2 regions of the Bacillus sp. JZ109 genome follow, and region 2 is predicted to be linked to the other one. Evidence: a T-box and tRNA genes for the amino acid it is inferred to sense, from the RefSeq annotation. Region 2 holds a T-box; the other holds one or more tRNA genes.
The links. The T-box of region 2 lies ahead of thrS (threonine--tRNA ligase). A T-box ahead of a tRNA ligase gene usually reads a tRNA of that ligase, here a tRNA-Thr.
Positions count from the first base shown of each region.

Region 1 (15,131 bases), 600 kb from region 2:
TTACAACCAATGATAACTGCCATTGACCTGTGGCATGAAAAAGCCACGTCATCGCAAAAAACAAAGAAAACCAACTTAACAAAAATAACCGTCCAGAAATTTTGGCTGCTTCACTAGCCACTTGCCAAGCACTGTTTAACCTAATAAGTAAGGTTAATCCAACAAGAGTCGCTCCCCAAAATAGAACCATCAAGCGGAGATCACCACTTAACCATGTCATTGAAGCAGCTCCTGTTGTGAAAGTAAAAAGCGTAAAATATTTTCGATAAGATCGATCCCCCATTAAGTAACGTACAGAAAAACGCTGAATGATGAATCCAATTGCAAGAACAAAGAAAGTCATTAAACAAGCTAAGGAATCTAAGTGCCAAGGGCCAACATTTCCACTCACACCACTATTGGCAAGAATCAGTAAGGAAACCAAAAGTGGTAAAGCCAAGATCCCAATATGAATGCGAACAAAACTCAAGGGTACTCGCGGATGTAAAAACAATAGTCCACTAATCCCAGAAGCCATAAGCATAATAAAAAATAATGTTAATAATGATGACAAACTCAGCGAAACTAACATTCTAAATTCTCCCTTTTTTAAAACTCATTATTGGTCAAAAGACCTTTCAATCAGATCATATTTGTCTATTATTTATTTCAATTTTTATTTATCTCTATTTTTTTCCAACAAAAAAGCCGACAACTTCAAAATTTCAATGATTATGTTAGATCATTGAATCCTGAAAATTGTCGGCTTCACTTCAACTAACTTCAGCGAAGTTTTTTGAAGAGCTACCTTATTATTGGTCTTTACTTTATGCTATGTTTAATTTCCTTTAATATAGTCCTGATTATCAAATAAATCGACTTATGTTTCTCTTCCTTTTTAGTTAGGATGCTTTTTCATCCTATCAATATTTAAAATGAAATATGAAAAGAATGCTAAAGGCCTACATATTTTAAAAGGAAAAATAAACATCGGCATCGATTATTAAGTTACGTATAAGATATGATAAATTTTAAAAGTTGTCAAGTTTATCAGTAAACTGGTCTTTACTTTCCTCTAAAATAATCCAACCCATTATAGATGATTCACTTTCAATGAGGAACATCCATTTCAGATGAAGCTCGCTTTTCCAGATCGAGGAGCAGTGTCTTCATTTCAAATCCGCCCCGATAGCCAGTTAATGAGCCATTCTTTCCTATTACACGATGGCACGGTACAGTAATTAATACCGGATTAGCCCCAATAGCCGCACCTACAGCACGAACAGCTGCTGGTTTATTTATATCATTTGCAATGTCGGAATAGGATTTCGTCTGTCCATAAGGAATTTCACAAAGTGCATTCCAGACGGCTATCTGAAATTGCGTACCGGCGTACTCAACTGGAACAGTAAAGTTTTTCCGCTTTCCTTCTAGATATTGAGTGATTTCAACGGCATAGGGTTCAAGCTTATCATCATCTTCAACAAGAAGACTTCCTGGAAAGCGTTTCTTAGCCCATTCGAACAATTCCTCGATTGGTTTGTTCTGTGAGCCTACAAACACAAGCCCCTTTAAAGTTGAAGCAATATAAAAATTCCAATCCTTGAACATTAATAAAGACCAATAAAGGGTTGCTTTATTCTTTGTTTCCATTGTACGTTTCCTCCATTTTACTCATTTGACGAAATTGTGCTGGTGTCTGTCCAGTTTTCTTTTTAAATAAAGTAATAAAATAAGGCGCGTTAGCCATACCCACACATGTAGCGATATCTCCAATCGCTTTATTTGTCTGAATCAAATACTTTTTAGCCGCGTGTACTCTAACTTGTTGTATATACTCAACCAGTGTAATGCCTTTAATTTTTTTAAATGTTCGATGCAGATGATACGGACTCCCATGACAAATATCTGCTAACGATTCTAGCGTTAATTTTTCTGAGAAATTTTTATCAATATATTCAGTAATTAAATCAACCCACTCGCGATCAGGCATTTTTTCATTAGTGGGCTTGCAACGTTTACAAGGGCGAAAATTTGCGCGGAGAGCTTGTTCTGCGTTTGGAAAAATACATACATTTTCTTTTTTCGGAACACGAGATTTACAGGATGGTTTACAGAATACCCCTGTCGACTTTACAGCGTAGAAAAATTGATTATTATACGTTGCATCATTATTTATAATTGCTTGCCACTTTTCATCTGTTATTATTTCTGCATCATTCAAAATTCTATGATCATGGCTCTCTTTATGTCCGTTATTGATATTATCCGGCATTTATCTCACCTGTCCTTACATGGCTCATCTAATTCATTTTGAATTAAATCCCAATTTAAATTTTCGACACGCGATTTTTATATCTTGGGCCATTTTTATCTACTCCCGTTTAACATTCTTGATAACTACACTATAACCTCATAAATAGAAAAAAATAAGATGGTTAGAATGTAATAGCAAGATAACAAAATGAGTAAAGATGATTATGTGATAAACTAATTTCAACCAGCGTGAGTTTTCTTATAATTATTTAAGATAAGGAGAAAGAAAAAGTGGCATGGCATGAAGTCAATGATGTTATTGTCATTACATTACCTGAAATTTTCGACATGAATGCTAACCTTGGCTACCTAACCAGGGAAAAAAATGAATGCATGTATGAAATAGAGAACAATATCATTACAAAAGTTATAGCCATTGGGGAAATTCGGTCCTTAGTGCAGGTAAGCGTAATCAATAATAAACAAATGATTGTTCAATTCCTAAACGATTCTAGACCTGTTGAGCAGTGGAAACGGGAAGAGATTGTAAAATATATTCATGAATGGTTTGATCTTGATAACGATTTAACTCCATTTTATGAAATGGCAAAAGCAGATCCATTACTTAAAATGCCTGCCCGAAAATTTTATGGGTTGCGAGTGATCGGCATTCCCGATTTATTTGAAGCTTTATGTTGGGGAGTTTTAGGGCAACAAATTAACTTAGCCTTCGCGTACTCCTTAAAGAAGCAATTTGTAGAAGCATTTGGCGATTCTATTGAATGGAATGGTAAAAAGTATTGGGTGTTCCCACCGTACGAGCGAATTGCACGGTTAACCCCTACCGACCTGGCAGATATTAAAATGACGGTAAAAAAAAGTGAATATATCATTGGAATAGCCAGATTAATGGCAAGTGGGGAATTATCGAGGGAAAAATTAATGAAAATGAACTTTAAAGATGCTGAAAAAAACTTAATTAAAATACGAGGAATCGGTCCTTGGACAGCCAATTATGTTCTAATGCGCTGCCTTAGGTTCCCGACAGCTTTTCCGATCGATGATGTGGGTCTAATTCGTTCGATAAAAATATTACGTAATATGAATCGAAAGCCTACGAAAGATGAAATCTTAGAAATATCGTTTTCATGGAAAACATGGGAGTCATACGCTACCTTTTATTTATGGCGTGTCCTTTACTGAATCATTTCAACTTAAACCGGAATGTACTCAATAAAAAAAGAATGAGCTTTAAAACCTAAGGCCTACAAGTACATTGTAAGTGCGACTTCTAGAATTCTTTGCCTTTATTAATTGACAATAAAAAAAAACGTTATCATTCCAATAGGCTCTCCGGTTTTCGGATTTCTAGCATGCTAAATTCCAACTGCTATCAAAAGCGTATCTTAATGAGGAACTGCTCTCTTATATCTGTATTAACATCAAAAAACTCAGTTAGGCAAAAGTCTTAATGCCTTTTAACCTGATTGACCGACCTTATGTGGAAACATCTTAAATCTATAGCTATGGCCGATCGATATTCGGGTCCTGTACCATCAACTTCTTTAATCCATTTTTCCACTGTAGACGTTCTTTCTCTTTTGGACATAAAAACACCCCTTTAGATAATCTTATCCAAAGGGGTTAAACATTTATTACTCCACAGTAACACTCTTCGCAAGGTTACGCGGTTTATCAACATCACAGCCGCGATGCAGTGCAGCATAGTAAGCGATCAGCTGCAATGGAACAACAGATACCAACGGAGCAAGCGCTGGATTTACTTCCGGCAGTACGAATCTGTCATCCGCATCGTCTAGGCCTTTTAGTGAGATGATGCATGTGTTTGCTCCGCGAGCGGCAACTTCTTTGACGTTTCCGCGGATGCTTAGGTTTACGTGCTCTTGAGTTGCCAGTGCGAATACTGGTGTTCCTTGTTCGATCAAGGCAATCGTTCCGTGCTTCAGCTCACCGCCGGCAAAACCTTCTGCCTGGATGTAAGAAATCTCTTTCAGCTTCAGTGCGCCTTCGACACATACGAAGTAGTCAAGGCCGCGTCCGATGAAGAAAGCGTTTCTGGATACAGTCAGGTATTCACGGGCGATCATTTCCATTTCGTCTTTCTGGTCGCATAGAGCTTCCATTGCGTTTGCAGCGATACCGAGTTCTTTGACGAGGTCAAATCCGATATCGATGCCGTTTTTGTCAGCAGCCACAGAAGCAAGAACCGCAAGAACTGCAATTTGTGCAGTGTATGCTTTCGTTGACGCAACAGCGATCTCAGGGCCTGCATGAAGCAGCAATGTATAGTCAGCTTCACGAGAAAGCGTTGATCCAGGTACGTTTGTGATTGTCAGGGCTTTGTGTCCGAGTGCTTTGACTTGAACGAGAACCGCGCGGCTGTCTGCTGTTTCTCCGCTTTGAGAAAGGAAAATGAAGAGCGGTTTCTTAGACAGAAGCGGCATGTTGTAGGAGAATTCACTCGCTACATGCACTTCAACCGGCACGTTTGCCCACATTTCAATATATTGTTTACCGACAAGTCCTGCATGGTAGCTGGTTCCGCAGCCAATGATATAGATGCGGTCCGCTTCCGCTACAGCGGCAGCGATATCGCCAGGCACAGACAGCTTGCCGTTTTCATCTTGATACGTTTGGATGATTTTGCGCATAACAACAGGCTGCTCATCCGTTTCTTTCAACATGTAGTGAGGGTACGTGCCTTTTTCGATATCACTGGCATCAAGCTCAGCAATATAAGACGCACGTGTAATCACGTCACCATCAAGGTTTTTGATGACAACTTGGTCATCAGTGACGATAACCATTTCTTTATCCATCAGCTCAACATATTCGTTGGTTACTTGAAGCATCGCCATCGCATCAGATGCTACGACGTTGAATGTATCTCCAAGACCTACTAATAGAGGGCTTTTGTTTTTCGCTACAAAAATCGTTTCTCTGTTGTCGTTATCGAATAAAGCAATTGCATAAGAGCCTTTTAACAGTGTAAGTGTTTTGCGGAACGCTTCTTCTGTCTCAAGTCCTCCATTGACGAATTGCTCGATTACTTGAACGACTACTTCTGTATCGGTGTCACTTTTGAGCTCTACATCTTGCAAATACTCTTGCTTCAGCTGAACATAGTTCTCGATCACGCCGTTATGAACAAGTGTAAAGCGGCCCAGTGCGCTTTGATGCGGGTGAGCGTTCAGATAGCTTGGTTCGCCGTGTGTCGCCCAGCGAGTATGCCCAATTCCGGCTTTCGCTTCTACATTGGCATCCACAACTTCACGAAGATCTGCAATGCGTCCTTTTTCTTTGAACACATGGATTCCCTGTTCGTTGGCAACAGCAATACCAGCAGAGTCATAACCGCGATACTCAAGCTTTTCTAACCCTTTTAATAAAATTTCCTTCGCATCAAGCTGACCGATATAACCTACGATTCCACACATATTTTTCTTCCTCCTAAGATTGTAAAAGGAGACGAAGAAAGTCAAATTTCAAGGGGACTTTCAATCGTCCCCTCCTACATGTTTTTTGGAAGATCATGTGATTTCTCTTTGTTCAAGGAGTCACCCCCTTGGTTTGAAGAAATCCTTACGGCTGTGATCTGCACACTCAGCCGGGAGGCATCCGCCGAAAATTCGATAACCTCCATCCTCGTCAACTAAGCCTTTTTCCGGGCGCTTAGTTCGGGCGCTATAATTATAGGTAAAGCAATAATCCCGTCTTCTTTTCCTATTGAGAAAATAAGAACAAGACAAGCTTGATTTTACAACATGTGGCATAAACGGTCAATTGTTTTTTAAACAACTTTGCCGTATGTCTCACAATTATCTTATGTAAACCTCGCTTGTCTTGTTCACTCTCTGATAATAGACTTCGTTACTCTAATCCCATTTCTGACCGGACGACTTCAACAATGCGATTGACATACTCATCGCACAGCTCTTTCGTCTTCGCTTCAGCCATGACACGGACGAGCGGTTCAGTTCCTGAAGGGCGCACCAAAATCCGGCCGTCGCCGTTCATTTCTTTTTCAACTTCAGAAATAATTGCTTTTACTTTTTCATTTTCTTCAACTTTATATTTATCAGTCACTCTCACATTGACTAACAGCTGCGGGAACTTCTGCATTTCAGCTGCAAGCTCTGACAGCGGCTTGCCTGTTGCTTTCAAAGTGTTCATCAGCATAATAGCAGACAATAATCCGTCCCCTGTCGTGTTGTAATCAAGGAAAATAAGATGTCCTGACTGTTCTCCGCCGACGTTGTAGCCGTCTTTTTTCATTGCTTCTACTACGTAGCGGTCGCCGACAGCTGTCTGTACGCTTTTGATGCCTTCTTTTTCGAGCGCCTTATAGAAGCCGAGGTTGCTCATCACGGTTGAAACCACTGTATCATCCTTTAAACGGCCCTCTGATTTCAGATGTTTTGAGCATATGTACATGATTTGGTCGCCGTCTACAATATTTCCTTTTTCATCGACAGCAATCAGGCGGTCGCCGTCACCGTCGAACGCAAGACCGAGATCCGCGTTTTTCTCTTTGACAAACGCGCTGAGCGCTTCGGGATGAGTCGAACCGACGCCGTCATTAATGTTTAATCCGTTCGGGGAAGTCCCCATTGTAGAAACATCTGCATCTAAATCAGCAAACAGGTGTGTCGCCAAGGATGACGTTGCGCCATGGGCACAGTCCAATGCCACATGAATGCCTGTGAAATCTTCATCAGCTGTCTGTTTTAAGAATTGCAGATATTTTTGTCCGCCTTCAAAATAATCGTTTACAAGTCCAAGGTCTGCTCCGACAGGTCTTGGCAGCTTATCCTCAGGTTCGTCCATCAGGCGCTCAATTTCAGCCTCCTGTTCATCAGAAAGCTTAAATCCATCTCCCCCAAAGAATTTGATGCCGTTATCCTGCACTGGGTTATGAGAAGCGGAAATCATGACGCCCGCCTCTGCATCCATCGCTTTTGTCAAATAAGATACACCTGGTGTAGAAATGACACCCAGGCGCATGACTTCTGCGCCAATGGATAAAAGTCCGGCGACAAGGGCTCCCTCCAGCATATGGCCGGAGATGCGTGTATCGCGGCCTATCAGCACTTTTGGACGTTGTTTGTCTTTTGTCAGCACATAACCGCCGAAACGTCCGACTTTAAAGGCCAGCTCAGGTGTAAGCTCACTATTGGCGACACCTCTTACACCGTCTGTTCCAAAATACTTGCCCATTTTATAATCGCTCCTTTTTTATTCCGATGAGGATTGTGAATTTGCAGTGGATTCATCCTCATCCTGATCTTGGTTTTGATCTTTATTTTCGTCTTGGTTTTGATCGTTGTTGTTTTTATCAGTGTTCTTTGTATCTTCTTGCTGATTGTTCTTTTGATCATTTGTTTGTTTATCTGTGTCATCCTGGTTCCCTGATGTATTGCTGCTGTTATCATTCGTTGATGTATTGCTTTTCTTAGACGTCAGCTTGATTTTGGCGGTTTTCCGCCCCAAGGACCAAGTTACATTCTGTGGCCCGTTCACTTCAAGCTTCACGCTATGCTCCCCGTCCTCTAAATCTGAAACATTCACATACAATTCAATATCTGATTTTTTCAGTTTATTTATATTCGTGGGAGAGCCTTTAGCCGTTACATCTATCGCTTGTGATTCAGGATCAAGAAATTCAATGTTTTGTGAGCTGCTCAGCCCTACAGTCTTGATAGGGACATTCTCGAACTTCTGATCCGCTTCACTATCGACTTCTATATGCAAAGTCACCTTTGACGGTGAGATTTTTTTGACACCGTCAGGAAGCGGAATATCTGCCTCGATATCGGAATCCTTGTTAATTTTACTTAAATCTAAGCTGACGCCGTCAATAAATTCAAGAGAATCCAACACATCCTGTGAGCCGTAAACCGTTACCTCACTGGGGCTGGATTCAATATTCGCTATGCTGACACCGTCAGGAAGGCTTCCTGTCCGTTCAATTTTAAAGGGCACTTTTTTACTCGGGCTTGTCACCGGAACGGTAATCTTGATGACCGAGGGCTCCACGTCGACAGGAAGCGCGTTTCCGTCTTTATCATAGACAGTCACTTTCGCTTCCTTTTCAATCGTTTCATCTGCGTTTTCCAAATTCACTGAAGCTTTTACAAGAGAAATATTATCGATGACATTTTTCGATCCGGTAATCTGCACATTTTTCGGACTGACAATCGGCTGCTCCGGAGAATAGCCTTTTTTCATCTTGCTTTTGTTGTAGTACTCCACTTCTACGGGAAAACTTTTGGTCGTCCGTTCCTGAATGGTCACTGTCGTAACAGACGGATTAATTGAGATTGTCAGCCCATCCGACACGTTTTTGGCCTTAAGCTCAACCTTATGTGTGCCGGTTTTCAAATGTTCCATATCAGCATATATTTCAAAGTTCTTGGTCTGCCGAGCCTTTTTCACGGCGCTTGTCGAGCCTTTTATCGTGACATTAACCGTTTGCGGAACACCCGTCACGACGTAATTTTCATCATCATAATACGCTTTAACCGGAATATCAGTCAGAGTTGCTTCATCAGTTGTTGATGTCGGAAAGAAAGATTCACCCGGTTTTTTCGGAGTCGGTGCTTGGTTGCTGTTAACCGCCACATAAAGCAAGAGCGCGAAAAGTAGAGCAATGATTTTCACAGCCCAGCGGTTGTTTAAGAATTTATCCATTTTTCTTGCCCCTCCAATACCAGCGGTTAGAAGAAGTGTCTCTGGTGTTTTTCTTAAACTCGGCTTCAAGCATTTCTTTCAGCGCTTCTTCTGTAAGCTCTCTGTGAAGGTCGCCGTTCTTTGCCACACTGACGCCGCCGGTCTCTTCAGACACAATAATCGTCAAACTGTCTGTTACTTCACTGATACCGACTGCCGCTCTGTGCCGCGTGCCCAGTTCCTTTGAAATAAACGGGCTCTCAGAAAGCGGCAGATAACAGGCGGCTGCGGCAATTTCATTATTTTTCATAATCACCGCACCGTCATGAAGCGGGGTGTTTGGAATAAAAATATTGATCAGCAGCTCAGAGCTGACTTTGGCATTTAGTGGTATGCCGGTCTCAATATAATCCCCCATTCCAGTATCCCGCTCAATGGTCAGCAGGGCGCCTATACGGCGTTTCGCCATATAATTGATCGCTTTTGTAATGGCCTCAATCGTTTTCTGCTGCGCTTCTTCAACAGGCGTGCCGCTCCTCGAAAAAAAGCGGCCGCGGCCTAGCTGTTCAAGCGCTCTTCTCAGCTCAGGCTGAAAAATAATAATAATTGCTAAAAATCCCCATGTTATCGCTTGGTCCATCAGCCATTGAAGTGTGCTGAGGCCCAAATATTGGCTGGCCATACGAACAAGCACGATGACTACAATTCCTTTTAACAGCTGAACCGCTTTCGTGCCGCGTATCACCATAATCAATTTATATATCACATACCAAACAAGGAGAATATCAACGGCATTGCCGAGGTACTGCAAAAAAGGGATATCCTCAAAAGCCATTTCCTCGTCCTCCAAGATTTCAGTCATTTCGTATTTTGTGTTTTACGGGTTACGCATATGTACTTTACATAGCGAGCCCATTATACCACATTTCGATTTAGCAAGTGAAATGTGCCAGCCCTCTCAGCCCGCAAAAAAAGAGCAAAGCGGCTAACGCGCTTTACTCTTCTCCGTTCGGACTGAATGCATCGAGTACACTTTTCCCCGCAGACTTCATCTTGTACCATGTCCAATCGAATAATTGATTGATTTCTTCAATCTGACCGGTGACTTGTCCAGCAGAGGCCATATATTTTTCTCCGTTTACGACGGTTACATCCCCGTCTATTTTGCCTTTAATAATCAGCTTGCCGTTTTTGACAGTGACATCACCTTTGACCGTCTCACCTTCTGGCACGGTCACAGTATGGTTATGAACCACAAGATTCGGCTGCTTGGACACGCTGAAATTGTGGTCATTATGCCAGCTGTTAAAAAAACCCCCGCCCATCAAAATGATGAATACCGCAGCAGCTGCGATAACGGGATGGGATCTGAACCATCTTTTTACAGAAGCTCTTTTCTTCTCCTTAGGCAATTTTGCCATGACATTAGCGGTAAAATCCGCGGGGGCTTCGACATGCGATGTGCTCCGTACGAGCGCTATGGATTTCTCCATCTCGTAAAAATGCTTTCTGCATTTCTCGCATGTCTCCAGATGTTCATTTAATACGTGTTCATCTTTTGGAAGGATATCTCCATCAAGATGCATATGCATAAGCTGCACAATTTGTTCAGGACAGCTCATTTCATCACCCCACTTAAAGATCCCTTAATTGTTTTCTAAGAGCCTCTCTGCCTCTGTGAATCCGCGTTTTCACAGTCCCCACAGGAATGTTTAGAATCTCCCCGATTTCAATTAATGAGAGTTCGTCAATATACTTTAATACGATGACTGTTCTGTATTTGTCAGGAAGCTTTAAAATTTTCTGCTGTATCGTGTTTGAGAGCTCCAGCGACACAACTGCATCTTCAGGCAAAACACCATCTGCGGCGATTTGAGAATACATGGTCAAGCCTTCCGTACCAGCCACCTCTGCATCGAGGTAATAATCCGGCTTCTTTTTGCGAATGCGGTCAATGGTCAAATTGGTCGCGATTCGATAAAGCCAAGTTGAAAATTTCCGGTTAATATCAAAACTGTCGATATTAACGTACGCTCTGATGAAAGCTTCCTGTGCAATATCCTCCGCCTCATGCACATTGCCAAGCATACGGTAGCAAAGCTGATAAATTTTATCTTTGTAAATATCTACGATGTCCGCAAATGCATCCTGGTCGCCTTTTTTGACTTGTTTAATTCTTTTTTTAATCATCATTTCCATATTTATCTAACCTCTGCCTTCACCGGTCTGTATGTATACGAGCTTCGTTTCAAAAGGTTTCAATTTTTTTATAAAATAAGTTTATCAAATTTTTGGCAGGGTGTAGATGGTAATTCGTGAATAAACTACCTTAACATATTTTTAAAATTATTATACAGACTGAACAGTTAGAAGTTGGAATGATTTTTCCGAAAAGAAAAAAGACACCTTTTGATCAAAGGTGTCTGTGACTGGGCTAGCTGGATTCGAACCAACGCATGACGGAGTCAAAGTCCGTTGCCTTACCGCTTGGCTATAGCCCAATAATGGTGGAGGGGGGCAGATTCGAACTGCCGAACCCTGAGGGAGCGGATTTACAGTCCGCCGCGTTTAGCCACTTCGCTACCCCTCCACATAAAATTTTGAAAAAACAGTGCCGGCAAGAGGACTTGAACCCCCAACCTACTGATTACAAGTCAGTTGCTCTACCAATTGAGCTACACCGGCAAGATGGTGGAGGATGACGGGCTCGAACCGCCGACCCTCTGCTTGTAAGGCAGATGCTCTCCCAGCTGAGCTAATCCTCCAAATGGTGACCCGTACGGGATTCGAACCCGTGTTACCGCCGTGAAAGGGCGGTGTCTTAACCGCTTGACCAACGGGCCGTTGTGTTCTCGTCGAGCTGACAAAAGTTATTATATACAGGTCACCCCCTGTTTGTAAAGAGAAAAATTAAATTTTTTATTTTCAAACTTTTTAACTCCTTTTTTAACTGAAAAAGCCTCCCAACTAAAGCCATTTATTTTATGATAGAGACAAGCAAAGTAAGAGAGGAGAACCTAATATGATTCTAGTCAGTTCTTGCCTTGGAGGCATTGAATGCAGATATAACGGCTCTCACGCAGCGTCGGAGAAAATCAGAAAACTCGTCGATGAAAAGAAAGCAGTCATGGCTTGCCCTGAACTTCTCGGCGGCTTCTCTACCCCACGCGAACCCGCAGAAATCATAGGAGGCACCGGCGAGGATGTCCTCAATGGAACAGCGAAAATCGTGACAGCTTCAGGAGAAGACGTCACAGAACTATATATGGAAGGCGCCTCGAAAACATTGGCTTACGCAAAAGAAATCAACGCTTCTGCCGTCATATTAAAAGAAAACAGTCCATCTTGCGGAAGCGGTTTTATCTATAACGGCACATTCTCTGGCAAAAAAATCACCGGCAGCGGAGTAACCGCCGCACTGTTAAAACAAGCGGGCTACCGCGTCATTTCGGAAAACGAGCTTGACGACATATTGTAAGGAGGCCACCACATGACTCAAGACATTTCTTTATCCTTCTATAAGCCTGAACACTTGCCCGAGCTTCAATCATTCACGCTCACCAACGATGACAAACGCTTTACCTCCCTCCCGAAAGAGGTGCTGTCTCAAGCTCTGGGCATACAGGACCGATACCCGGTTGTCATCTTAAAAGACGACCTTCCAGTCGGTTTTTTCATTTTACATGCATCAAAAGAAACGCTTGCTTCCTATTCTAACAATCCATTTGCTTTACTGCTCAGCTCCCTGTCTTTAAACGCTGTGCATCACGGAAAAGGCTATGCGAAAAAAGCCATGCTTTTGCTTCCCGCTTTTGTGAGCGGATATTTTCCATGGTGCGACGAAATCATCTTGGCCGTCAATCATCTGAACATACGCGCAAAACACCTTTATATGAAAAGCGGGTTCCTTGATAAAGGACGGCGAAGAATCGGGCCGCTTGGAGAACAGTTGATCCTTCATCATTTCTTATAGTCTTAAGTGAAATAAAATTTCAAAAATTTAAAAACATAGTTGAAATATCATAACAGAGATGAATATACTGAATATTGAGATATATCATTTTAAAACAGGGGGCATCCTCATGTCAGAACCATTAAACCTTCACCGTCTCACAACGGAATCACGCAATAGCCAAACAGTTGAAATCCACAAAGCAAACACTCTTGGCATCCTCAAAATGATCAACAACGAAGATATGAAAGTCGCTGCAGCCGTTCAGGAGGTTCTCCCCGACATCAAAACAGCTGTAGACTGCGCATATGAATCGTTTCAAAATGGAGGCCGGCTCATATATACAGGCGCCGGCACAAGCGGCAGACTCGGCGTCATGGATGCTGTTGAATGTCCTCCCACCTACAGCGTAAGCCCAGATCAGGTCATCGGAATCATGGCTGGAGGCCCCGAAGCCTTTTTACAGGCAGCAGAGGGCATTGAAGACAGTGAAGAAGCAGGAGCTGAAGATTTAAGAAACATACAGCTCACTTCAAATGACACCGTCATTGCCATCGCAGCAAGCGGCCGCACACCCTACGCCGCAGGCGCCCTAAGATACGCCCGCAAAGTCGGAGCACACACCATCGCCCTTACTTGCAATGAAAACTCCGCCATCAGCAAGGATGCGGATCACAGCATTGAGGTTGTCGTCGGACCTGAGGCCATTACAGGATCAACACGTATGAAAGCCGCAACCGCTCATAAAATGATTCTAAACATGATATCTACCGCTGTAATGGTCAAAATCGGCAAGGTTTACGAAAACTTGATGGTAGACGTCAACGTCAGCAACAAAAAACTAAAAGAACGCGCCATCAGCATCATCCAAAGCCTTACAAACGCTTCATACGACACAGCAAGATACACTCTGGAACAAGCCGATCATCACGTCAAAACAGCAATCGTCATGCTCAAAACAAGCACAGATCAGAAACAAGCAAAGACATTACTCGATGAAGCAAACGGTTTCATTGACAAAGCAATCGAACATTACCATCCATGATAAGGAGAGAACTAGAATGGCCACAGGCGGTTTAGCGATCATCCAATCAATGAAGCATAAGCTCCCTCCATCCGAGCGCAAACTTGCAGATTATATCCTAGCCCATCCCCACAAAGCAATCGAAAGCACGGTCAACGAAATCAGCGCCTTAGCCAATTCAAGTGACGCTGCCGTCATCAGGCTCTGCAAATCACTCGGTTTGAAAGGATTTCAAGATTTAAAAATGAGAGTAGCAGGCGATCTGGCAAAGCCTACTTTTCAGGGCTACCGGGATATTGTTCCCCACGAGCCGCTGCCCTCCATTTCCGAAAAAACGGCCGGCAATGCCATTCAAGCCATTCAGGATACTTCAGACCTGATGGACTACAAAGAGCTTGAACGAGCGGTTTCTCTGCTTCTCAAAGCTCATACCGTGCATTTTATCGGCCTCGGGGCTTCCGGCATTGTCGCCAAGGACGCCCAGCAAAAGTGGCTTCGCATTCATAAACAAGCAACCGCGTTTACAGACACTCATCTTGTGGCATCTTTAATCGCAAATGCAGATAAAGACGACATCGTATTCGCCATTTCGTTTTCAGGAGAGACACAAGAAATCGTTGAACTGTTCGCCATGGCTAAGGAAAAAGGCATTACAACGATCAGCATCACAAAATTCAGTCAGACATCCGTCTCCGCACTGGCTGATGTCCCTTTGTATACAGCCCATTCCAATGAAGCCTTGATTCGAAGTGCGGCCACTTCCTCCCGCCTCGCCCAGCTTTTTATAATTGATGTTTTGTTTTTAGGCATGGCGGCTGAGCAGTATGAAACGACAACCGGTTATATCGATAAAACGAGAGCAGCCATCCAATCTATGAGAAAAAAATAAGGCATCTTGAAGGGGAGGGGTTTTAATGAGCAAAGAAAATAACTACCATCATCTCGCACAGAAAATCCTTGAGCTATGCGGAGGAAAATCCAATATTTCTTCATATACACATTGCATGACACGCCTGCGCATTACGCCTTACGATGAAAGCAAAGCAGATGCTCAGGGTTTAAGAAAGCTTGACGGCGTATTGGGGGTCGTTGAAGCTGAAACCTTACAAATTATCCTCGGCACAGGAGTCGTCAATCATGTTACAGCTGCTTTCTCAAAGCTCGTGTCAGCAGAAGAAGGTGCCGATGTCAAAGAAGTAGCGGCCAAAAAGAAAGCCGATATCAATCGAA
Region 1 is NZ_CP096388.1:3,845,110-3,860,240, forward strand. It holds gene M1D94_RS20120 (NADH dehydrogenase subunit 5) at 1-571, opposite strand, end outside; gene adaB (methylated-DNA--[protein]-cysteine S-methyltransferase) at 1,090-1,632, opposite strand; gene adaA (bifunctional transcriptional activator/DNA repair enzyme AdaA) at 1,616-2,254, opposite strand; gene alkA (DNA-3-methyladenine glycosidase II) at 2,527-3,438, shown strand; gene M1D94_RS20140 (hypothetical protein) at 3,704-3,844, opposite strand; gene glmS (glutamine--fructose-6-phosphate transaminase (isomerizing)) at 3,891-5,693, opposite strand; gene glmM (phosphoglucosamine mutase) at 6,127-7,473, opposite strand; gene cdaR (CdaA regulatory protein CdaR) at 7,492-8,946, opposite strand; gene cdaA (diadenylate cyclase CdaA) at 8,939-9,760, opposite strand; gene rsiW (anti-sigma-W factor RsiW) at 9,921-10,547, opposite strand; gene sigW (RNA polymerase sigma factor SigW) at 10,561-11,124, opposite strand; tRNA gene M1D94_RS20175 (tRNA-Gln) at 11,355-11,426, opposite strand; tRNA gene M1D94_RS20180 (tRNA-Tyr) at 11,431-11,515, opposite strand; tRNA gene M1D94_RS20185 (tRNA-Thr) at 11,538-11,610, opposite strand; tRNA gene M1D94_RS20190 (tRNA-Val) at 11,615-11,690, opposite strand; tRNA gene M1D94_RS20195 (tRNA-Glu) at 11,694-11,768, opposite strand; gene M1D94_RS20200 (DUF523 domain-containing protein) at 11,948-12,403, shown strand; gene M1D94_RS20205 (GNAT family N-acetyltransferase) at 12,416-12,898, shown strand; gene murQ (N-acetylmuramic acid 6-phosphate etherase) at 13,008-13,922, shown strand; gene M1D94_RS20215 (MurR/RpiR family transcriptional regulator) at 13,939-14,790, shown strand; gene M1D94_RS20220 (PTS transporter subunit EIIC) at 14,816-15,131, shown strand, end outside.
Region 1: it encodes a tRNA-Thr, which carries the amino acid that the T-box ahead of thrS (threonine--tRNA ligase) is inferred to sense. The anticodon was not compared.

Region 2 (15,131 bases):
AAAGGACATGAATCCGACGATCGTAAAAGCGACAGTGGCGATTGAAGACCAGAATTTCTACGATCATCACGGCTTTGATTATAAACGCATGGCCGGCGCGGCGCTTGCTGACCTGAAAGCATTTGCCAAGGTTCAGGGTGCAAGCACCATCACCCAGCAATATGCGAGAAACTTATACCTTGAACACGACAAAACGTGGAAACGGAAATGGAATGAGGCGTTCTATACGATCCGTCTGGAACAAAACTATTCTAAGGACGAGATATTAGAAGGCTATTTAAATACGATTTACTACGGACACGGCGCCTACGGCATTGAAGCAGCTTCCCGCCTGTATTTCGGCAAGCATGCCAAAAACCTGACGGATGCGGAGGCGGCGCTTTTGGCAGGTATCCCGAAAGGCCCTTCCGGCTATTCACCGTATGTCAATGAGACGAAGGCCAAGGAACGCCAGAAAACGATTGTGCGGATGATGGAAAAGCAGCAGATGATCAGCCAAAAGAAAGCGGATGAATTGATCAAGGAACCTCTTTCCTATCAGCCTTTGAATAAACAAGTTTCCAAGAGAAAGGCTCCTTATTTCTACGACAATGCGATGAGAGAGCTGGAGAAAAAGCTCGGCATGACACGGGAGCAAATTGAAACGAGCGGGTTAAACGTCTATACAACGGTAGATAAACGGATGCAGCGCATCGCCGAGGAGACCATTACCGAAACGGTTAACGCGGGCTCTGACATTCAAGTCGGGTTTTCAGCCATTGATCCCCGCACCGGAAACGTTCTCGCCCTTGTCGGCGGCAGGGATTATCAAAAAAGCCCATTTGACCGGACGACACAGGCGAAGCGCCAGCCTGCTTCGACGATCAAGCCGTTGCTGTACTATAAAGCGATTCAGAGCGGATTTACGCCAGTCACTTTGATGAAAAGCGAAGAAACCGAGTTTCAAATTGATGCAAAGGGAGAAACCTATTCTCCAAGCAACTATAACGGATACTATGCCAACAAGCCGATTACGCTTCTGCAGGCGCTGGCGCTTTCCGACAATATTTACGCTGTGAAAACGCATCTTTTTCTCGGCACGAACAAACTTGTAAAGACGGCAAAGGAATTCGGCATTACCGCCCAACTTCAAGCACTGCCGTCCCTGGCACTCGGCACCGAACCCGTACGTCCGATTGAGATGGTCAACGCCTACGCCATGCTCGCAAATGGCGGAAAGAAAATCGAACCGACTTTTATTTCAAGAGTAACGGACGCAGCCGGCCACGTGCTGTACGAAAACCCGAATCAGCATAAACAGGTGCTTGATGAAAAAGCCGCTTTTGTCACAGCGAGTATGATGACAGGCATGTTTGATACCGATTTAAATGGATATACGTCGGTTACGGGGCGAACGATAGCCAACCGCCTGACAAGAACGTATGCCGGAAAATCAGGAACCACCAGCGCAGACAGCTGGATGATCGGCTTCAATCCGAAGCTGGCCGCCGGTGTTTGGACCGGCTATGACAAAAACAGCACCATCGACTCGGTCGAAGAAAAAAGCTATGCTAAAACCATTTGGGCGGACTTCATGGAGGACGCGCTCAAAGGCGAACCGGAAACCGCGTTCAAGCCACCAAAAGGCGTAACCGGTGTGTACATTGATCCGGAAACAGGCTACTCATCAGGTCCCGGCTGCGCCGCTAAGCATTACACATATTTTGTGAAAGGGACAGAACCCGCAAACGTGTGCTACGGGGCAGAACCCGCAAAACAAACAAAAGACCGGCTTCCATCCAAAGAAAAGCCCGCTTCCGAGAAAAAGTGGTGGGACAAATGGCTGGGGCGACATCATTGAAAATAACCCGGCTCCTCGGAGGCCGGGTTATTCGTATGGTTGGTCAATGACCCATGGAAGAAGCGTAACACAATCGAGCTGAATAATTGGTTTTGGAAAACCCTTAGGAATGTAAATTTGGTGTTGCGGCACTGAAAATGAAATATGCCACGAGAAATCAATCTTTTTCGGATTCCATTCTTGTTTTCCTTCAACAATACGGCCTACTATAAAATAACTCGCTATATAAAAGTGCAGATGATCTTTTACCCCATGATAATTTATATCTGTGCATTTGGACGGAATGAGGCCGAAACTTTCTAATACTTGTGCTTTTTGGACTGGCAGTTCATTCACTGCCTCGTAATAGTTAAGACAGTTACCGCATTCACACATATCCTCTATATCTTTCTCATATTGCTTTCTCATTTCTTCCACGTCGGCTTTTATCAACCAATCGCCGACTCGAATGGTTTCGAACATCATATCCCCCTAAAAATGAAAAACCCCGAGTCTTGTTTCGGCTCGGGATTTTCCATGTCCTATTTCTGTATCACCAGTTTACTCAATGTTTATGAAAAATATCTCAAATACTTTAAAAATTCACAGAAAATTCATAAATTAATTGTTTTCCGGAAGCAGGCTCTTTTTTAACTCATCTGAGGAACGGTCCCATAGGCCCTGATCATGCTTTTTCAGAAATTCGCCTAGTACACGCTTCGAGCTGTCGTCCATTTTATCAACGATGATTTTCCGTTTCATGGATTTATCCATCAAATTCACATGCTCAGGCAGCGACTTGTAGCCTCTTCTGATACTTCTGTCGACCGTCATTTCACAGGCTGTCACACCAGCGTAATAAGGCCCCTCTTCTTTTCTGTCAATCGTTACCCACACAAGCCAGTATGGTTTTCCGTTCGGCACTTCTTCTTTATTCGGGAGAAATTTAATTCCTTTTTCAACGGTGCTGCGGGCATGCATGGCGCCGATGTCTACGAACGCTTCTTTTTCTTCTACATCAACGAATACGGGAGAAATGTTATCAAGGCTGAGTGCCCCTACGCCAAAACCGCCGTGTCCGTCTGTCGGATCACTTTTGATAATATTAAACCCGATTGATTTTTTCTTTTTTTCTTCCATGAAGTTCTACCTCCTACAAAAGCGGTTGAAATATCGCTGAAAACAGCTTTAAAATCGAATCTCTTCCTGCATTGAGCATCGGCCACAGCACGTAAGATCCTAGCGGTGTCACAAACAGCACCAAAAATACGATAAAGCCGTAGCTCTCCGCCTGCGTCATTTTGGCACGCACGCCCGGCGGAACGAGATCTTCTATAATTCGATAGCCATCGAGCGGAGGAAGCGGCAGCAGATTAAATAAAAACAAGACAAGATTCAGCTGTATCCAAATAGAAAAAAACTGATCCAGCCCCGTGCTGAACGCCGCAAGCATTTCCATTCCGTACGCATGCATCAACACTAACAAAAAGAAACCAATAAACGCAAGAATCAGGTTACTGACGGGCCCGGCTATAGATACGAGCACACCGGCAAGCCGAGGCTTCTTAAAGAAGCGTCTATTCACGGGAATGGGGCGCGCCCACCCGAAGCCGGCCACCAAAATCAAAATGGTTCCGAACGGATCAAGGTGTTTAATGGGATTCAGCGTCAGTCTTCCTTGTTTTTTCGCCGTATCGTCACCGAATTTGTATGCGACATAAGCGTGGGCAAGCTCGTGCATCGTAAACGACACAATTAGCGTGATGACGAGGTATGGCATTAAAGATAACGGATAATATAAAAAACGGTCCAAGTGAGATATCCCTCTTTCTCAAAATGCAAGAATTTACTTTATTCAGTATACTATAAGAAGCCTCTTTTTCTAAAGAGAGGAAACGAGATAAAGGAGGATTCAGCACCCATGCCATACGTAACTGTCAAAATGCTCGAAGGCCGTACAGACGAGCAAAAACGCAATCTTGTCGAGAAAGTAACAGAAGCCGTAAAGGAAACAACCGGTGCTTCTGAAGAAAAAATTGTTGTCTTTATAGAAGAAATGAGAAAAGACCATTATGCCGTCGCAGGCAAACGCCTGAGCGATATGGAATAATCTCTATAAAGCCGGCGCTTCGCGCACCGGCTTTTATTATCCCTATTGAGCCAGCTTCGCAATAATCGCCAAGAACGTCTTTTTCTCTTCGGCTGTTAAACGTTTAAACATGCCGTCAATCAGCTGCTGGCGGTTTTCGATCATTTGTTCAGCCGCTCCCCGGCCCGATTCAGAAAGCGTAATCCATACAGTGCGGCGGTCATTATTATTTCTGGATCTCTCAATAAACCCTTCCTGCTCTAAATGATTCAGAGCTGTGGTCGTGGCAGAGGGAGACAGTGTGACCTCCTTCAAAATATCCTTTATGGTGCAGCTCCCATGTCTGTATATGATCCGCAGAATAAACCCTCTTACATTATTCACGTGTTTCGGAACGGTGGCTTCATCTAATTGCTTCGTGCTTTTCAAATATTTTGTAAGTGCGTGATCCAGCAAATTTGCTTCCAGTTTGTCATGGTCCATGTCAATTTCCCCATTTCGAGATGCATTCATAACATACGAACGATATGATTTACTTATTATTTTACTGATTCCGAATAGGGAAAGTCAAAAAAGCAAAATATGAATTCACAGCTTTTATCCTACATGCCTCGATTTTCCACCTGTTTCACAAGCTCATCTTTAAATGTCTGAAAAGGAACTTGTTCATTCTGCTGATATCCGAATTGGCGGACGTTTACCGCATCCTCCTGCTCCTCATGATCTCCAAGCACCAGCACGTACGGAATTTTTTGCACCTGCGATTCTCTGATTTTATAGCCCAGCTTCTCATTGCGCTCATCAATGCCGGCTCTTATCCCCGCCTGCTTCAGCTCCGCCTGCACCTTTCTGCAATAGTCTAAGTGAACGTGCGAAACCGGTATGATTTGAACCTGGATCGGTGCGAGCCAGACTGGAAAAGCCCCGCCGTAATGCTCGATCAAAATGCCGAAGAAACGGTCGATTGAGCCGAAAACCGCTCTGTGGATGACAACGGGACGAACCTTCTCATTGAGTTCGTTGATATATGTTAAATCAAATTTTTCCGGCATTTGAAAATCAAGCTGAATTGTCGCGCATTGGTGGCTCCGTTTCAGGGCATCTTTTATGTGGAAATCAATTTTCGGCCCGTAAAACGCCCCATCGCCTTCATTGATCTCATAAGAGAGGCCAAGCTCCTCAAGGACGCGTGCTAAGGCACGTTCCGACGCTTCCCAAAGGCTGTCATCGCCTAATGAATCCTCCGGGCGAGTCGAAAGCTCAACAGAATACTCGAAACCAAATGTCCGATATACCTCATCAATCAGCCGAATCGCTTCTTTGATCTCACTCTCAATCTGATCCTCCCGAACGAAAATATGGGCGTCATCCTGACAGAACGTCCGAACGCGAAGCATTCCGTTTAAAGCGCCGCTGTATTCATGGCGGTGCACCTGTCCGAATTCCGCCATGCGAATTGGCAGATCCCGATAAGAATACAGGCTGTTTTTAAAAATGAGCATGTGGCCGGGGCAATTCATCGGCTTCATTGCGAATCTTGTATCATCCACTTCTGAAAAGTACATATTGTCGCGATAATGGTCCCAATGGCCTGACTGCTCCCATAACCGCTGATTCATCATAAACGGCGTACGCACCTCATCGTAGCCGGCATTTGTTTGCAGCTCACGCGAGAAGCGCTCCAGCTCATTACGGACAATCTGCCCTTTCGGCAAATAAAACGGCATCCCCGGCGCTTCTTCAGAAAACATAAACAGCCCTAACTGTTTGCCGAGCTTGCGATGGTCTCGTTTTGCCGCTTCTTCCAGCATATGCAGGTGCGCATCCAAATCTTTTTTCTTTTGAAAGGCAACCCCGTACACCCGCTGCAGGACTTCATTTTTGCTGTCTCCGCGCCAATAAGCGCCTGATACTCTTGTCAGTTTGAACGCCTTGATCATCCCTGTAGAAGGAAGATGCGGCCCTCGGCACAGGTCAACGAATTCCCCTTGCTGGTACAGTGTGATATCCTCCCCGCGCGGAATATCCTTTAAAATCTCAAGCTTGAACCGCTCGTCTTTTTGTGCAAACAGCTCTTCAGCTTCTTCGTAAGAAACCTCTATACGTTTGATTTCAAGGTTCTCATTTATTATGTTTTTCATTTCTTTTTCGATGGCCTCTAAGTCTCCTGATGCCAAGCTTTTCCCCAGCTTCATGTCATAGTAGAAGCCGTCTTCAATCACAGGCCCTACCCCCAATGACACTTCGCCGTACAGCCGTTTTACTGCTTGGGCCAGCACGTGCGCTGTTGTGTGGCGAAGCACCTGCAAGCCTTCTTGTGAATCGAGTGTGACAATCGAAAGCTCAGCATCCTCCTCCAGCTTGAAACTGAGATCAACAAGCTTGCCGTTGACCTGACCTGCGGCCGCCTTCTTTTGCAGACTGGAACTGATAGAACCAGCCGCTTCTTTGATTGTGATGCCTTTCGGATATTCCTGGATCTGTCCGTCCGGAAGCTGAATGTGTACATGTTTACTCATTTTAGAACACTCCTTATTCATTGTTATATATAAAAAAACACACCCGTCCCGCAGATAGGGACGAGTGTGTGATTAACCCGTGGTTCCACCCAAGTTCCCGACAAATACTATGTTGTCGGCTCGGTGCTGTAACGCAGCATAGACGGCATTGGTTACTTCAGTTCCCCAATGCTGCTCCAAGGCGGTAAATGATATTCCTAAGCTGGGAAGCTCTCACCTTTCCTTCCCTCTCTGAAAACCGTAACTATCATTCATGTCCTTTTCTTCGCATGTATTCAATTCAAATAAAAAAACACACCCATCCCTCTAAAAGGGACGAATGTGTTGATCATCCGTGGTTCCACCCAAATTCCCGATCAATTACACATGGTGATCGGCTTAAAGATGCTGTAACGCAGCATGACGGTATCAGATACTTGTTTTCCCCGATACGGCTCAAAGGCGGTAAGCTGCTTTCCCTGCGTTAGGAAGATCTCAGCTGTCCTTCCCTCTCTGGAAACCGTAAAAAGCATCTCGTGTCCTTATCAGTGCCTGTTGTTTCAATAATTTTTTATATCTTACTATATATTCCCACAAAGCGCAATCAGTGATTTACATTTTTTTCTGACGCGGCAGTCCCGTTATGGGCAGCCAGAAACAGCCATACAAGCAATGCAGCGAGGCTGTATGCCGCTCCCATCATCAAAAACGTAAACCCGGCACCAGCATACCAAGTGGCGGACAGATGAATGATCACCCCGGTTATCGCTACGCCGACCAAGGCTCCGATTTGTCGGTTTGCATTTAACGCCGCACCGGCGATATTCGTATGTCTTTGCCCGGCAGCCTGCATGATCACAGTTGTCATGGCAGGAACTGTAATACCGGTACAGAGGTTCATAACAGACATCAACACCGCCAGCTGCCAATAAGGAAAATCCGGAGAAATCAGCACAAACAACAGCAATGCAATGATACAGCTGACCGCCATTGATACAAACATAAGCTGACCGGCTTCAAACCGATTCGCCAGACGGGCAAACAGCAGATTGCCGATCACGAAGACCGCCATCATCGGCAGCAGCTCCACTCCAGCCATAAAGGAACTTGCGCCTCCTGCTTCCTGCAAAAAAAGGCTGAGCATAAACATGCCGCCAAAAAGGGCGAAATTCAGCAAAAACCCGATAAATTGGGCAGCTGAGAAGCGGCCGTTTTTGTATAAGGACGCCGGCAGGATGGGTGCTTTTGCAGAAATTTCCCGCAACAAAAACAGCACAAATGCCAAAATCGCTGCAGTAAATGCTGCAAGAATCACTGGCGAGCGCCAGCCCGCTGAAGGCCCCTGTATCAAAGCATAGGAAAGAAACCCGAGAGCCATCATGCCAAGCAGATGCCCGATGATGTTCACGCGGCTGCTTTTTCCCGGAACGCGGCTGAGGATTCGGTAAGCTGAAATGAGCGCAGCAGCCCCTATTGGCACATTGATTAGAAAAATACTCTGCCAGCCCGCCAACTCTACCAGCACGCCCCCGATAAAAGGCCCAAGGGCTGAAGCGGCGGAAACAAGCGCGGCCCACAGCCCAAACATTCTCGCCCGCACCCGCTCATCAGGGTAAGAGGCAGCCAAAAGGCTGAGTGAGCTTGGCATAAACAAAGCTGCTCCAATTCCCTGTATGAGACGTCCGGCAATCAGCATCTGCCCATTTATAGATGCAGCGCATAAACAGGAGGCCAGAACAAAAACGGCTAGACCCAAGATATAGATCGTCTTCGAGCCGAAACGGTCAGCCAAGGCTCCGCCCGCCAGCAGAAGCGACGCAAAAGTAAGAATGTACCCGTCCACAACCCACGTTACACCTGAAAGTGACATTGAAAGAGTGTTTTTCATATCAGCCATCGCCACATTCACAACGGTCACATCAAGAGTTGCCATGAGGAAACCAAGTGCGAGCACGATCAGCACGGATATGCCTGTTGATGATGTTGATTCTTGTATAGACCCGCTATTTTTCATTACAATTGCCCTTTCACTTGCTTGATTACCCACTCATCTATTTTTTCAAGATCATACAATTCCCCGACTCTGTCCATGACATGCTGCAAGGATTCTTCTTTCATGAGATTGGACCATTTATCCTCGATTTCCCCCATGACTGTCTCCAGCACACAGTGACTTTCACCCTCAAATACAGATTGCAGCAGGCCTTTCCCCTGATACATCGAACCTCTGCCTTCGACCGCTTGATAAACATCATAAAGCGTAATGTCAGCCAAAGGCTTCGTCAGGGTAAAACCGCCCTTCGTCCCTGGTAAGGATTCTGCCAAACCGGCTTGAACCAATGTTCTCATCAGCTTCTTCAAGTAAGACGGAGACACGCGCAATCGCTGGCTTATAGCCTCTGACGTCAAAGAAGCCTGTACAGGCAGCCGTGACAGTAACAGCAGCACAGAAACCGCCTGCTCCATTCCTGATTTCATTTTCATCCTATTCACTCCTGATTCATTATGGATAACTATTATCCATAATGAATCTCTTAGCAGCTTTTGTCAATAAAAAAAGCAAAAGAAACGATTCATTTCTTTTGCTTGGTATGGTTAACAAATCTGCTTCAGTTCCTCTATGTATTGAAGCGCTTCGTCATATTCTTCATTTGTATATTTTTGCTTGCTTTTGATGGTAAAGACTTTTTCTTTCTTTTCCTCATCCTCAAGCCCGTCAAAGTAAAGGATCGTGGAAACCAGCTCTAAAAACCGTGATGAACGGCTGTTTACACTGTCGATATAGCCTTTCATATCCGGCATGTCCAGATCAGCATGGTCTAAAAATGCGGAGCCTGTCTCAGTCAGAGAATACCGATATTGAAAGTAGCCGCCCTTTTTTTCCTTCACCTCATGCAGAAATCCAAGGTTGCACAGCTCTTCAATCTGGAGCGTCAGTTCCTCTGAATATGGTCCGTAAAAGTGAAAATCATATTTCTCATAGAAAGGAAACTGCATTTTCTTGGCGATATAAATCATTTTCTGCAGCTTCTTTCGCCCGATGATTTCTCCAGAATCCGAGAACACCTTCATCAGTTTTGCATGTTCTTTCAACAAATTCCCGACATCTCCTTTTTCCTTCTTTCCAATTTCTATGTCAGTCCCAGCAGCTGCCGGATTTTCATTTTCGCTTCCGGATGTTTAGAGCCGTCACAAATTAAGTCCTTTGGATAGTACAGCTTGTGGTCCGTCCGCCGTTTACCTGAGATGGATTCCACAATAGCCGACTGCCTGGACAGCTCTTTAATTTGGCCGTTTTGCGTCAAGAGATGGATCGGCAGACGCTCCTCTTCCTCTCCTGGTCGGTAAAAATCGTATGGCAGATCTGATGAAGAATCAACGACCAAATAATAGCTCGGATCGATCCCCGCCTCTTTGAACAATGAAGTCAGCTCAAAATAAGCCGACATTTCTTCATTAGGATTGAATTCAACGTATTGGAAAAGCTGGCGGTTAATGAATCTGCGGCACAAGTCGGATAAAATCACGTCTTCTTCATCCTCCCAGGCCTGGAAGTAATACAAAATAATAGATTCATCCAGCTTTACATAATCCTCCAGTGTCAATTTCCCTTCAAAAATAGAATAGAAATGAACCGGAGCGTGAGTGAAGACATAGCCTTCATCGTGCAGCTGCTTCGCCCTGTGAAGAATCTTCGTTAAAATGACCTCTGCACTTCTGGTCACAGGATGGAAGTAGACCTGCCAGTACATTTGGTAACGGCTCATGATATAGTCTTCGACAGCGTGCATTCCGCTTTCTTTAATGACGATCTGATCCTCGCGCGGCCGCATCACCCGAAGAATCCGCTCCATATCAAAATGGCCGTAGCTGACGCCCGTATAATATGCGTCGCGCTGGAGGTAATCCATGCGGTCTGCGTCAATCTGACTCGAAATCAGGCTGACCACTTGCTTGTTTTTATATGTTTTGGCAATGACTTCAGCAACATCCTGAGGGAAACCCGTGCTCACCTTTCTGAGCACCTGATTAACCTCCGTGTCTCCCAAAATGATACCTCTTGTAAAATCCTCGTGGTCAAGGTGAAAGACCTTTTCAAATGAATGCGAGAACGGCCCGTGCCCGAGGTCATGAAGCAGCGCCGCAGCCAAACAGAGTTCGCGCTCACTGTCATCCCATTCAGGGCGGCCTTTAAAGACGTCATCAACCATTCTTCTGACAATTTCATAGACACCGAGAGAATGGTTGAACCGGCTGTGCTCAGCCCCATGGAACGTCAAATAGGTCGTTCCGAGCTGCTTAATTCTGCGGAGACGCTGAAATTCACGGGTTCCGATTAAATCCCATATCAGCTTGTCCCGAACATGAACATAGCGGTGCACCGGATCTTTAAACACTTTTTCTTCTGATAATTTTCCATTTGGATACGCCATCGTCATTCCCTCTTTTTTTTAGCCGTGTTTCTATTATATCGACTCTATTCTTTGAAAACATCCTTGAATTTGCCCGGCGATTTGTTCCATCTTCATGAAAAACACATCTTGTGAAGCAAAAAAGCCTGACCTGAGGGCCGAGGCTAAGAAAAAATATGTTTTTACTTTTTTATTTTCTTTTTTACTTTGTCAATCAGCTCATCCTCTGTCGGAGCTGACAGCGGGCGATTGTTCACAAAAGCAAATGATTTTTTCCGTCCGGGCCCGCAATAAGATTGGCATCCTACCTCAACCTTTGCGTCCGGGTCCACTTCTTTCAAACGCGGCAGCAATGTTTTGATATTAGTGGCTTGGCAATCATCACACACTCGAAATTCATTAGCCATGACGTACGCTTCCCTTCATTTCTATGTTCATCTATGTGAATAACCTAAAATCACGTTTCAAAAAAAAATCACATCACTCTTCATTTTACAAGGATTCGACTGTTCCTGCAAGCCGGTCCACCCTTCGTATCTCCTATTCTTTCAGCCAATTTGTATAAATATTTTCCAACCTGGACATTCTAATACCATGAAAAGAAAAATGGGAGTTGAGATAAATGACAAAACAGCGACAAGACGCTTGGTCAGAGGAAAACGATCTGCTTTTAGCCGAAACAGTGCTTCGGCATGTGAGGGAGGGCAGCACTCAGCTGAACGCCTTTGAAGAAGTCGGCGATAAATTAAACCGGACATCTGCAGCCTGCGGATTCAGATGGAACGCAGTGGTCCGCCATCAATATGAAAAAGCGCTTCAGCTTGCGAAGAAACAACGAAAACAGCGGATGAGAGCGCTCGGAAACGGGCAGCCTGCGAAAAAAAGATTATTATATCAGCCTCCTGCCGTGGATCCTGAAATCATTCAAGAAACCGCTGCAGAAGAGCCGGTTAAAACGGAAACACCTTCTGTCGAAAATGAGCAACCTTTAATGTCTGGCGAACATATGCCTTTTGTTGATGAAAGCTTTAAGGAAGAGTTAGCTAGTCTATCACACTTATTGTCTCCTCAAACGCCTGCAGCTGCGCCTGAGATGACGATGAATGATGTGATCCGCTTCCTGCAGAATTACGAAGGCAATAACGAACAATCATCAGCATTAAAAATGGAAAACGAGCGTTTAAAGAAAGAAAATCAGGAATTGCAAAACAAAACAGAGCAGCTAGAGGCAGAAGTTCAAAAGCTTGAAAAAGACCAAAAAACGATCCAAGAAGATTATGAAACCTTGGTGAAAATTATGAACAGAGCCAGAAAGCTAGTTTTATTTGAAGAAGATGAACATGCCTCTCCGTCCTTCAAAATGGACCGGAACGGCAATTTAGAAAAATTAGCGGAATGACATAGAAAAATCCCAAAACGGGCAGCTGTTTTGGGATTTTCGCCATGTACAAAATCCCCTTTTCTATTGAGAAAAGAGAATTTCCTCATTTTGCAGCCGGATCAGCTATTCTTGTAAAATGAGGCGAAGCTTATGTGAATCTATTAAGACATGTGAGCTGCCTCGGCCGTTTTTTGTTTTCGAGGCGCAGCAGAAATGACCAAAAGCCCCAGCATCATAAGCGCAATGCCCAGCCACGAGGAAGGCGAAAGCATTTCCCCTATGAAAAACACGCCAAGCAATGAAGCCGTCAGCGGTTCCGCTAAAGACAGCGTGACCGCCGCCGAGGCCGGAACCCCGGTAAGCCCTTTCGCAAACAAAAAGTATGCGGCACATGTTGCAATTAACCCGATGTAAAGGCTTGTTCCCAGTCCTCTAGGGGTCCATATCCACGAGATATCTGACTGCCATAATAGCGGCGTCAGCAAGATGGCGCTGAGCATGAATACAACGGCAGAGGTCGCTCGAGGAGGCTGGGTTTTCATCATCGCTTTACTGATGAGCGTATAGCCTGCAAAAGAAGCACCCGCTCCAAGCGCCATAAGAACACCAGCCACATTAATCCGAACATTGGAACTGTCGGAAAACAGAAGCCAGCAACCCGTTAAAGCCAGCACAGTCGCAATCCACCAGGAGTTTCGCGGGCGTTTCTTCAATACAGCCCATTCGAGGGTCCCGGCAATGATAGGCGCACTGCCGATGGCAATCACAGTTCCCACTGCAATTCCCGTTTCTTTAACCGCTGTGAAAAACAGCGGCTGGTAACACGCCATACAAACAGCGGCTAAAAATACGAGCGGCCATGACCAATTTTTCACGTGAAGCTCCCGGCTGATCCAAACCGCAAGCAGCATGGCGCTTCCTCCTATTAATAACCTGAACGCTCCAAATGCCAGCGGTGTGGCGCTTTCTGGAGCCAATGCCTGAACGGTTCCCGTGGTCCCCCAGAAAAAAGCCGCAATCAATACAAAAAGGCTGTAAATATTCCCTTTCATCTGCCTCTCCCCTTTAATATGGATGCTGATGTCATTTTATCGTTTTTCTTTTTGCTGTGGTTATCTGTATGTAAGAAGGATTTATCTGAAAATAAGATTATTGGGGTAAAATGCCGCTTGTGATAAAAAATGCATGCCGGCATATACAGCCGGCATGCGAAGAACGTTCACCCAAATACCTTTGCATTCCGCTCAGCCATCCGGACGAGGTTTTTCTCAAATTCCATTTCCTCATCAGTGGACAGTCCGGCAGAGTAAAGATGAGTGCTTAACGCTTTTAATTCCGTCAATAAAGCGAACATTAAGTCTTGTACGGAGATGTCTTTTTGCAGAAGCTCACTTAAGGACGCCATCGTTTCCGGACGTATTTCCGGATAGACGCCTTTTTTATCGTTTTGTTTGTCTTTCAGCGCCGCTTGATAGAATCGTCTGATCAAGTCGGCCCTTTCACTGCCGCTTTTATCCGCACAGAGATAAATTTGAACAGCGACTCCGCCGCGAACGCGTCTCTGAGAGATGCCGGCGAACTTTTTGCCATTTATACTGAGGTCATAGCTGCCGGGACAATAAGACCCTTCAATTTCATAGGCTTCGATCTTTGCGTTGTACGGTCTCAGCATTCGTCTCATCAGCTCGACCATCGCTTCATATCCTTTGTCTATATCGATGCCTTTCTTTTCGTCCTCGAATATGAGAGAGATATTTAAAACACCGTCATCCAATACGACGGCAAGACCGCCGGAATTGCGTACGATCACACGGTATCCTTCGCTCTCCAGCAAGGAGATGCCATCCTGCAAAAACGGGAGGCGTGTATCCTGTATTCCAAGGACAATTGTATCGTGGTGCACCCATGAGCGCGCTGTCGCCGGCGACACGCCTTTTCCGACGGACATGCACAGCGTATCATCCATTGCGAAGGATTGCTTCGCATCAAATAAAGGGCCGAGACTGGATTGGTCAATGACTCTCCATTTCGGCTGCATCAGTAAATCAATCGGTTGGTTTGCCATCTATGTAAAACCCTTTCATGTTAGGCTTATTGAACGAAAACTATTATATCATTTCAGCAGCTGTGATTGATAATTGCTTTTCAGCATCGTAATAAAAATTTCTTTATTTTTTGTATTCTCCATGAGAGGAGAATGAATGTAAGACAGCTTGCGCTTTAACGAGAAATCTTTAATATGCAGAATTGAAATTTCGCGGTGGATCAAATCCTTATGCAGTACGCTTCTGGATAGAACAGAAAGTCCCATGCCGTTAATCACCGCTTCCTTTACACCTTGATTGCTGCTGATGGTGAACATTGATTTCGGCCGAAGTCCATTTGAACTGAGTACATGATCGAGATATTCTCTCGTCCCGGAGCCTTTCTCTCTTGTCACCCACGCTTCGTTCTGCAAATCGCTGATCGAAATCTCTTTCCGCCCGGCGAGCGGATGCTGATTTGGAGCGGCAATGCACATTTCATCCTCCATGAACGGTTCAATTTCCAGCTCATTCTCGTTTGTATGTCCTTCAATCAGCCCGATATCAGCCTGAAGCATCCGCACACGCTCGCTGACCTCCTCTGTATTGCCAATCATGACATCGAGGTTCAGCTCTGGATACAGCTTTTGCAGCTGGGCCAATAGCGGCGGAAGAATATACTCACCGATTGTAAAGCTTGCAGCTATTTTCAATTCACCCTTCACATAGTGATGATGCGCATAGATTTCAGCCTTGGCTTGTTCGTAGAGAAACACCATTTGCTTTGCTCTTTGATATAAAATGTCTCCTGTCGGTGTTGTCGTAAAGTGTTTTGGCGACCTGTTCAGAAGAGCCGTTTGAAATTCTTTCTCAAGATTTTTGATATGCAGACTGACGCTGGGCTGGGA
Region 2 is NZ_CP096388.1:342,738-357,868, reverse strand. It holds gene M1D94_RS01860 (transglycosylase domain-containing protein) at 1-1,840, shown strand, start outside; gene M1D94_RS01855 (hypothetical protein) at 1,868-2,305, opposite strand; gene M1D94_RS01850 (YwhD family protein) at 2,441-2,959, opposite strand; gene M1D94_RS01845 (site-2 protease family protein) at 2,973-3,632, opposite strand; gene M1D94_RS01840 (2-hydroxymuconate tautomerase) at 3,741-3,929, shown strand; gene M1D94_RS01835 (MarR family transcriptional regulator) at 3,972-4,391, opposite strand; gene thrS (threonine--tRNA ligase) at 4,511-6,427, opposite strand; T-box leader at 6,481-6,702, opposite strand; T-box leader at 6,736-6,964, opposite strand; gene M1D94_RS01825 (MFS transporter) at 7,011-8,420, opposite strand; gene M1D94_RS01820 (Rrf2 family transcriptional regulator) at 8,420-8,890, opposite strand; gene M1D94_RS01815 (YwgA family protein) at 9,002-9,502, opposite strand; gene M1D94_RS01810 (HD domain-containing protein) at 9,538-10,839, opposite strand; gene M1D94_RS01805 (DUF1450 domain-containing protein) at 11,001-11,225, opposite strand; gene rsfA (prespore-specific transcription regulator RsfA) at 11,441-12,217, shown strand; gene M1D94_RS01795 (carboxylate/amino acid/amine transporter) at 12,361-13,251, opposite strand; gene ywfL (octanoyl-[GcvH]:protein N-octanoyltransferase) at 13,419-14,264, opposite strand; gene cysL (cysJI operon transcriptional regulator CysL) at 14,313-15,131, opposite strand, start outside.